DNA from 3 places in the Colwellia meonggei genome. Region 2 is predicted to be linked to each of the others. Evidence: predicted binding sites of a transcription regulator. Region 2 holds the regulator's gene; each other region holds the start of a gene.

Region 1 (3,289 bases), on a different contig from region 2:
TAGGCGGTATCAAGATGATACCCAAACTTGCTTCAGGGAACTTTTATGTCAATTGTTAGGAAACGCAACGCCGGTCAAAAAGCTTATATTCCAGGGAACGCTCGCGATAATCAGTATATTTTGGCTGAATTTACCTTATCAGATCAACTGCTTTCACAACTATCGCCACAGTTAAGTAATGACAACTATTATGACGTCTATCAAAGCCTTGCAGATTTACTATTTACATTAAGTAATGACTTTGCCATCAGTAACAGCTTACTTGTCGCCAACGACAAATTGGTTCGGGTTAGATACAGCCAAGAAATGCATCAATGGCAAACTAATCAGCAAATTATTTTTTACTATGATCCGTTACAGCATGTATTACAAAACTCATTTTTCGACGCCAATGTTAGAGCTAAAAAAATCACTTTAGTATTTTTAGCGTCGGGAACAGATATTCGCTCTGGTGCGGCAAATTTTCACCAACGAGTAAGAGATTTATTAGAGAGTTTTGCCCAACAAGTACAAATACCATTGGCAGCTATTCGTATGCGAGATCACCAGCATCTTACCTACGATATTTTTGCTAAAAATAAAGGCTGTAACAATAGCCAAGCACATAAATTTAGACCTATTAAGCAACGATACGCCAGCCAAGACGTTGCATTAACCGCTAATCTATCGTCAATTACTTATGCAGTCATCAACTTAACATTGAATCATAGAATTTCACAGCTGGTTGATATAGATGCAAATTCTGCTGATCCATACAATCCACTTTATACCTACCTAACCGATACATTTTCACTCGTTGCCAAGCAATTTAATTTAAACAATGGCGCATTAATCGCTAACGGTTTAGTACCCATTATTCGCCATAGTTTGCACGAAATTGTTTCTAAGGTTGGCGAATTACAAATGCTAGGGTACAACCCTAAACAAAGCCCTTGCGGTATTGTAAGCAAATGGAAAGCCGATGAATTAGTTAACAATGTACAGTTAATTTTTGTTGCGAACTTCTCTAATGGGGAAGAGCAAAATTATGCGAAGTTTGTTAATCAGATAGAACAAGCTATGCGCTTATTTGCTACTGAACTAGAGATTCCCACCGATAAAGATGAACTCACTTTGCGCTTTCATCAACATGTTGCCTATAACTTGTTAAAAGACGAATAATCTTCCAACAAACCATTGGAAGAAACAAAACTAGCTGCTGTCCATTATACTATTGCCATGTTAACGACTAGCATGGCTTAGCTACTGCCCTTACTCTCTCCAGCTAACTACTTCAGCTTAACCGTCTCCACCGATACTCACTGCAATCTCGAAGTAAGAAGCGCCTTTCTGATTACTCCAATCATAAATAGAGCTAAGTTGCCGTAAAAACATATAGACATCTAAATGGCTGAGTGCTACATTTGACAAATAGAGCTTTGGACGTCTAAAAGTCTTTAAAGAAAACAAGCAAATTTCGAATACCATTATTACTAGAGGAAAATTAACAATGAGCATTGAAACAATAACGTTAGGCGCAGGATGCTTTTGGTGTATAGAAAACATTTTCTCTCGAATTAACGGTGTAAAATCTGTGATCAGTGGTTATGCTGACGGCAACATTGCCAACCCAAGTTATCAGCAAGTCTCCACCGGTAATACAAATTATGCCGAGGTTGTGCAACTAACCTTTGATAATAGTCAGCTCTCTCTTGAAGACGTTTTTACCGTGTTCTTTGCTATTCACGATCCGACAACACTAAACCGTCAAGGTGATGATATTGGCAGTCAGTACCGTTCTACCATATTAACCCACAATGAAAAACAGCGAATAGCAGCCAAGAAAAAAATTGCACAGCTAACAGCTGAAGCGCGTTTTAATAACTCTATCGTAACGGCAATAAAACCAGTTAATAATTTTCATAGTGCTGAAAGTTACCATCAAGATTACTATTCTAACAATCCTAACAACCAGTACTGCCAATTAGTGGTTGCACGAAAAATTCAAAAATTCCTGCAAGACTTTTCATATCTACTTAAAGAAGCTGCTTAACTAATAGCATTAACAATAGTTTTCACTTTACTTTCAATTCTGTTAATTTTCTTCAGCCAAAAAAAACGCCCTTTAGATTGGGCGTTTATAGTTAAGTAATTTACAGCAAATATATGGCATAAAAGCCTTATTAAGTTAGTACATTAAGGTATACAGCTTACGTCGATATTTATTAGCCAACGCATCGCCATCTGGTAGCGACTTTAAAATATCTAATAATAAGTCTTTACTAGTAACATCTGAGCCATCTTTTTGCACTAGACGAAAAAGAATAACTAAAGCATCTTCATGACGATTAACTTGGCTATATTGCGCCGCAAGCTGATGTTGCACATCAATATTTTCTGGTTCGCTGATCAATTGTTGCTCTAATGCTTTAATTTCAGGGGAGTCAGCCGCTTGACTAGCGAGTTCAAGTTTCGACATTAACGACTGATAGTAGCTGTCTTGATCTATCATTTTAATACCAGCAAGCAGTGATTCAGCCTCACTAATTTTTCCAGTTTGTATATATACATCAGCCAATACTAATTTAATGTCTGCACGTTCACTATCAAGCTGATGCGCTTGAGTGATTAATTTAAAAGCGTCATTGGCATTATTCTCAGTTAACAAGTTTACTGCTTTTTTTAATAGTAAATCTTGCTCTTTAGGTAAGTACTTTGCCAAAAATTCATTAATGGTTTCATCTGTTTGTGGCCCAGACAAACCATCAAGTGGTTGACCTTCTTTTACTAATATTGCTGTAGGCAAGCCTTGAATACCAAACTGTTGAGCTATTTGCCCTTGGGTTTCACAATCAACCGTGGCAAATATTATTACATCACTTTGATCAGCCAAAGCATTAGCAAGCTTATCGCGTAATTCTAAACTTTCTGGAATTTGTTGAGCCCAAAAATCAACCAAAACAAGCTTGGTTTTAGACTCTTCAAGGACAACTTGTTGGAAATTTTCAAGGGTGATAGCAAGCGAATTCGTCATCAAGGTAGTTCCAATTTAATTTTATATATGCCAGTTAACTTGGGGGCAAAAGTCATCGTAAACAAGTTTCATGGCTAAATAATTATGATAGCCGACAATTGGTTGCTAGTATTTATCATAGCTTCATTTAATATTTCCCTATAATTAAAATAATCATCGAGTATTGATACGAGAAACTTTATGCCGAAAAATACCGCCATCGACCAATATATTAGTCAGCAACAGCCTTTTGCTCAGGAAATAATGTCTCAGTTACGTGATGTCATTCACACAGCT
Region 2 (3,289 bases):
TGAATCTGTGGTACTGCCATTTGCAGAAACAACAATGACATCATTGAGCTGGCAGTGTTGACGAATAATATCAACTACGCGCTCGATACAAGCTGACGTTGCTAAACTGCTGCCGCCAAACTTATGAACATTACAAGCGGCCTTAGCCAGCTGGTTTTTTGTGGAAGAAAGCTCTACCGCTGAATTTACGTCTGTCATTTTATTTCCAAACACTTATAAATATTTATCTGATTGCTAATTCTTTAGCTACTACGTTGATTAAACTTGGCTAGCAGCAAGTGCTTTTGCTAAGTCAGCTAAAATATCATCGATATCTTCTATGCCTACTGACAATCGTACTAATGACTGCGTAATACCCGCAGCAAGCTGAGCTTCAATTTCCATGCCGGCGTGTGTCATAGTTGAAGGATGACTGATCAAACTTTCAACGCCACCCAATGATTGCGCTAAGGTAAAAAATTCTAGTTTATCAAACAGTACCTTTACTGCTTCAACACCGCCTTTAAGTTCAAAACTCATCATGGCGCCAAAGTCATGTTGCTGTTTCTTTGCTAATTCATGATGTGGATGATCCGCTAGTCCAGGGAAATAGACACGTTCAACGGCGGGGTGTTCTTGCAAGAAAGCGGCTACCGCATTGGCATTAATTTGATGTTGCTTCATCCGGATCGGCAACGTTTTTAGACCACGTAATGCAAGAAAACTGTCAAAGGCCGAGCCAGTAATGCCGATACAATTTGCCCACCATGCCAACTCTTCACCTAATGCTTGCTCTTTGGTAACCAAAACACCGCCAACTACATCACTATGGCCATTGATATATTTAGTAGTGGAATGAAATACAATATCAGCGCCCAATAATAAAGGTTGCTGCAAAGCCGGCGATAAAAAAGTATTATCAACAGCCACTAACGCACCTGCTTGATGAGCCTGCTTAGTAATATCTTCAATATCAACTAAGCGTAGTAATGGATTGCTTGGCGTTTCGATTAAAACTAATTTTGGTTTGCTTGCTAAGGCCTCTGCTAGCGCCTGCTGATCATTTTGGTCAACTACAACCAACTTAAATTGTCCACGTTTTGCTAAATGTGTAAATAATCGAAAACTACCACCATAACAGTCGTGCGGGATAACTACAGTATCTTCAGTATTTAACAGCTGACAAATCAAATGCACCGCTGACATACCTGTACTAGTGACAATACCTAACGCACCTTGCTCTAAATCTGCAATAGCTTGAGCAAAAGTAGCACGAGTTGGGTTGCCCGTACGAGAATAATCAAACTGACGTTTCTCATTGAAACCCTTTAATGCATACGTACTGGAAAGGTGAATTGCAGGAATGACAGCACCATGATGCTGGTCGCTATTGATACCTGCGCGAACCGCAGTAGTGGCAATTTTTTTATCACTCATGTGTGCTCCTGTATAGACGCTTTTCTATGTAGATGTTTGGACGTCTATAAATCTAAACGGTTTGTAAGAGATGGTCAAGAACTTTAGACATCTAACCCTCTACACATTCGTTATTGACTCACGCCTCACAACCAGTAAAATTAGCGGTCAAGAATAAACTTATAACTTACTGGTATACCAGATAAGCTAATTATAGGTTTTTCATAATTATTTAAGCATAGAGGAATATTCATGGCAGAGTGGAATGGCGAGTATATTAACCCTTACGCCGAGCACGGGAAAAAAAGTGAGCAAGTTAAAAAGATCACCGTGTCTATCCCTTTACGTGTATTAAAAGTGTTAACTGATGAAAGAACACGTCGTCAGGTTAATAACTTGCGTCATGCAACGAATAGCGAACTATTATGTGAAGCATTTTTACATGCTTTTACTGGCCAACCCTTACCAGATGATGGTGATCTAGCTAAAGACAATACACAAAAACTACCTGCGAGTGTTCGTAAAGCGTTAGAAGCACAAGGTGTGACTGACTTTAGTGAATACGAAACAGAAGTAGAAGATTAGATAGAGCTCATAGCTCAATATTAAAAAAGGCGCTTTAAGCGCCTTTTTTGTTAATTAACTTCCTATTTAGAAACTTGGATTATTAAGCTGTAATAAATCCCATTTAGTACCATATAAATCTTTAAAAACCACCACAGTGCCATATTCTTCCACACGCGGTTCCTCAGTGAATTCTACACCTTGGCTTTTCATATGCTCATAGTCACGCCAAAAGTCATTGGTTTGTAGAAAAAGGAATACCCTTCCACCGGCTTGGTTACCAATAGCGTTATTTTGTTCATTGTTACTTGCTTGCGCCAATAACAAATTTGTACCATTTGAATTCGGTGGGGCAATTTGTACCCAACGTTTACCAGCACCTAAGTCGGTATCTTCAATAAGTTGGAAGTTTAGTTTCTCAGTATAAAATTTAATAGCGTCATCATAGTTTTCAACAACTAAAGCAATATTTGAAATATTCTGTTTAATAGAGTTTGTCATGCAAATTTTTTTGTTACGTCATGGCTAGGTAATATCATTATTTTACTGCATTTTTATCTAAACAATAAGTCAGGCTTTATGTAATTTTTAAGCAAAAAAAAGGCGTCCCATCGACGCCTTGGTTAAACAACCTAATCTACACACCAAATTAATTTGAAAAAAACTTCGTCTCTGTAATCGCTTTAACCTCCGGCATATCACTGACACTTACTTGCAGAGAAACTTCGCTGACACGCTCTTTGATTTCTTCTGGTGTTATAGTCAAATGCACTGGCACACTGGCAATTTCTCCAGCTTTAATAAGTATGTTGCTCTCAGCACTTAAGCTGACATTATTGTTAAGAACACTAACGTTAAAGTGACGATTTAGCTGAGATTTATTAGTAATTTTTAGTAAATAGCTGTTGGTTACATTATCATGAAAATCAACTTGAAATAACGTACCACGATCACGCAATACCGAGAACTCAATCGGTATTCGCACCTGAATGGTATACGCCATAAAAACCATTGCTAATATAGATAACACGCCATAACCCACAATTTTAGAGCGTAATAGTTTTGCTTTTTTACCGAGTAATGCATTTTCACTGGTATAACTAATCAACCCTTTAGCGTAATTAAACTGCGTCATAGTCTGATCACAAGCATCTGCACACGCACCACAATTAATACATTCATATTGCAAACCATTACGAATGTCTATGCCAACAGGACAAACTTCAACACAAAGATTACAGTCTACACAATCACCTAAGCCTAACTCTTTAGGATCTTGCTTGCGTTTTCGACGACCACGATTTTCACCACGCAATTTATCGTAAGCCAC
Region 3 (3,289 bases), on a different contig from region 2:
AACGCACAGTTCAAACCAAATGAGATTGGCTTAGCGTGGCGCAGTGAGTTATAGAAAGCTTCCGTCGTTTGCCCTGAAAGCGTTCTTCCAGAGGCATCAGTAATAGTACCTGAAATCATCACAGGTAAGCGTTCACCTCTACTTTCAAATACAGTTTCAACTGCAAAAATAGCCGCTTTCGCGTTAAGAGTATCGAAAATAGTTTCGATTAAAATAATATCGCTGCCACCATCAATTAAAGCATTGGTCGACTCGATATAGGCATCTTTTAGCTCATCAAAAGTAACATTTCGATAGGCAGGGTCATTAACATCAGGTGAGATTGAACACGTACGGTTAGTTGGCCCTAGCACACCAGCAACAAAACGTGGCTTAGCAGGATTCTGCATGTTGAATTCATCAGCAACTTCACGCGCTAATTGCGCTGCTTTAAAATTAATATCGGCACTATGAGCTTCCATATCATAGTCAGCCATGGCAATAGTGGTGGCATTGAAGGTATTGGTTTCAAGAATGTCAGCGCCAGCTTCCAGGTATTCACGATGAATAGCTTTAATAACATTAGGTTGAGTAAGAACCAACATGTCATTATTCCCTTTGACATCACAATGCCAATCAGCAAATTGCTCACCACGATAATCTTGTTCTTCAAACTTATATGCTTGGATCATGGTACCCATAGCACCATCTAAAATTAGAATACGCTGATCTAACTGAGCTTGTAATAAAGCATAAGACGATGATTTCAGCACCTTGGCTGAAGATGAAGTGTTAAAGTTTGCTTGCTTAGCCACGAGATTTTCCTGGATGAATTGCTTGAATATGGTCAGCATCAAGCTGATACGGCGTAATTTGGTAAACGTAATAGTTCAACCAGTTAGTAAATAGTAAACTGCCATGGCTTCGCCAGGTGTTTGCAGCTTCGGTGCTTGGATTATCACCGGTAAAATAATTATCTGGCACAATAGCATTAGCACCTGAGTCAAGATCTCGAAAATATTCTTCACTCAAAGTCGAGGCATCATATTCTGGATGACCAGTTAAATAGACTTGTTGCTTATTTTTACTGGCTACGAGGTAAACTCCAGCATCTTTTGATTCCGCAAGAATTTCCAAGTTATCTAACGTTTGATAGTCACTTTTATCAATATAGCCATAACGTGAATGCGGCACATTAAAGCTTTCATCAAAGCCACGTGTTAGCTGCTCTTTCGGTTTTAAACAATGATGCTGATATACACCAGAAAGCTTTTGCTTGCGCAGATGACGTTTCAAACCGTAATGATGGTATAGCGCAGCATGTGCCGCCCAACAAGAGAACATAGTAGAAGTAACATTTTTCTCAGCCCAGTCAAAAACTTCACAAATTTTATCCCAAAAGGTAACTTGCTGATAATCAAGTAACGCTAACGGAGCCCCCGTTATTATTAAGCCGTCGTACTGTTTATCTTTAATATCATCAAATAAGCGATAGAAATTATCTAAATGCGCCTGCGGAGTATTCTTGGACTCATTGGCATGAATGCGAACAAAATCAACATTAATTTGCAGTGGCGTATTCGCCAACATCCGTAATATTTGCACTTCAGTTTCTATTTTATTTGGCATTAAGTTCAGTATGGCCACTTCCATTGGACGAATTTCTTGATTTGCAGCACGGCGCTCAGACATAACAAAAATATTTTCATTGTCTAATACCGTTAACGCCGGTAATTCATTTGGAATTTTAATGGGCATAGCACTAACCTAATATCGGATATTTCTTAAGTATAAAATAACGCTGAAAAACAGCATGAAAGATAACAAGTGATCATCTGCCTATAATGTGACTTGGATTTCTAGATATGTCAAGCTCTAAACGTATAGACGTCCAGATACCTTTATTTTAAAATGAATTCTATTGCTTGACCTAAAAACAGAGAAAAAAAAGCCGCAATCGATAAGATTGCGGCTAAATTCATAATTTTGATTAACTTGGCGTTATGAAACTACCACCAAAGGGTATATAAAAAAGTTAAAATGACAACAACACCCAGCGCCGCAATATTAAAGCCACGCTCCGTTACAAAGCTTACATCGGCCAAACTAACACTGGTATCGCTACTAGCAGCTTTTCCAGTAAGAGACACTAACACCATTAATGCCGCACAAGATAAAAAGACAATCCCCATACGATCCATAAAAGGTAATTCAGGCCATACTGTTCTTAAGGTGAATGAAAACGCAGCCGAGCCAATTGCAGCAGCAAGCGCCCCCATTGATGTCGCTTTTTTCCAGAACATACCTAACAAGAAAATAACCACAATCCCCGGTGTAAATACACCTGTAAACTCTTGAATATACTGAAATGCTTGGTCAAACTTACCTAAAAGTGGCTCAGCCATAAACAAGGCAATAACCAAAGCAATTAAGGTGACAACACGACCAACACGTACATAGTGCTGCTGACTTGCATCAGGTTTGATCGGGCGATAAATATCCATGGTAAAAATGGTTGAAATACTGTTAGTCATCGAAGCAAGTGATGAAACAATGGCCGCCACTAACGCGGCAAAAACTAACCCTTTAATACCAACGGGCATTAATTCCATCATTGATGGATACGCTTTATCAGCTGCTGCTAAATTTGGATATAGCACAACCGCAGCAATACCTGGAAGTACAACAATAATCGGCATTAATAGTTTTAAATAGGCGGCAAAGGCAATACCTTTCTGCGCTTCCTGAATGTTCTTTGCTGCCAGTGCGCGTTGAATAATATATTGATTAAACCCCCAGTAGGAAATATTCATTACCCACATACCGCCAACAAGCACCGAAATACCGGGCAAGTTGGTGTATTGAGAATTATCTGGCGATAGAATCATATCAAAGTGACCAGGCAACTCTGTGGTCAACTTACTAAAACCAACAAGCATGCCCTGCCCTTCCGCAACGGCATCCAACGCCAGATAACTTAGCAATAAACCACCCAAAATTAGTAGCACAACTTGGATAATATCAGTATATGCAACTGCCTTTAGGCCACCGTACAGTGAATACGCAATAGAGAAAGTTGCAAGAAAAATCATGCCGTACCACCAATCTACTCCAGCAACAGTCTCTATGGCTAATCCACCTAACCACAAAACCGCAGTTAAATTAACAAACACATAAACGAGTAACCAAAATAAGGCTAATGTGGTTTTAACTCGATGATCAAAGCGTTGCTGTAAATATTGCGGCATGGTAAATATTTCATTTTTTAGAAATATTGGTAATAAATACTTGCCCACTAAAATCAAGGTTA

Evidence for each region. The regulator MetJ, encoded in region 2, represses methionine synthesis genes. The targets are predictions, from matches to a motif close to TAGACGTCTAGACGTCTA.
Region 1: a site for MetJ is predicted at 1,420-1,437, ahead of msrA (peptide-methionine (S)-S-oxide reductase MsrA). Genes of this name have one in related genera too.
Region 3: a site for MetJ is predicted at 1,856-1,873, ahead of metA (homoserine O-succinyltransferase MetA). Genes of this name have one in related genera too.

The regions. Positions count from the first base shown of each region.
Region 1 is NZ_BAAJLZ010000002.1:522,340-525,628, forward strand. It holds gene AC27E9_RS08490 (DUF3083 family protein) at 46-1,161, shown strand; gene msrA (peptide-methionine (S)-S-oxide reductase MsrA) at 1,490-2,032, shown strand; gene AC27E9_RS08500 (tetratricopeptide repeat protein) at 2,168-3,013, opposite strand; gene AC27E9_RS08505 (DUF1801 domain-containing protein) at 3,194-3,289, shown strand, end outside.
Region 2 is NZ_BAAJLZ010000007.1:54,948-58,236, forward strand. It holds gene metL (bifunctional aspartate kinase/homoserine dehydrogenase II) at 1-198, opposite strand, end outside; gene metB (cystathionine gamma-synthase) at 259-1,416, opposite strand; gene metJ (met regulon transcriptional regulator MetJ) at 1,648-1,980, shown strand; gene AC27E9_RS15560 (VOC family protein) at 2,047-2,460, opposite strand; gene ccoG (cytochrome c oxidase accessory protein CcoG) at 2,609-3,289, opposite strand, start outside.
Region 3 is NZ_BAAJLZ010000002.1:136,118-139,406, forward strand. It holds gene metH (methionine synthase) at 1-752, opposite strand, end outside; gene metA (homoserine O-succinyltransferase MetA) at 787-1,737, opposite strand; gene AC27E9_RS06785 (sodium/sugar symporter) at 1,989-3,289, opposite strand, start outside.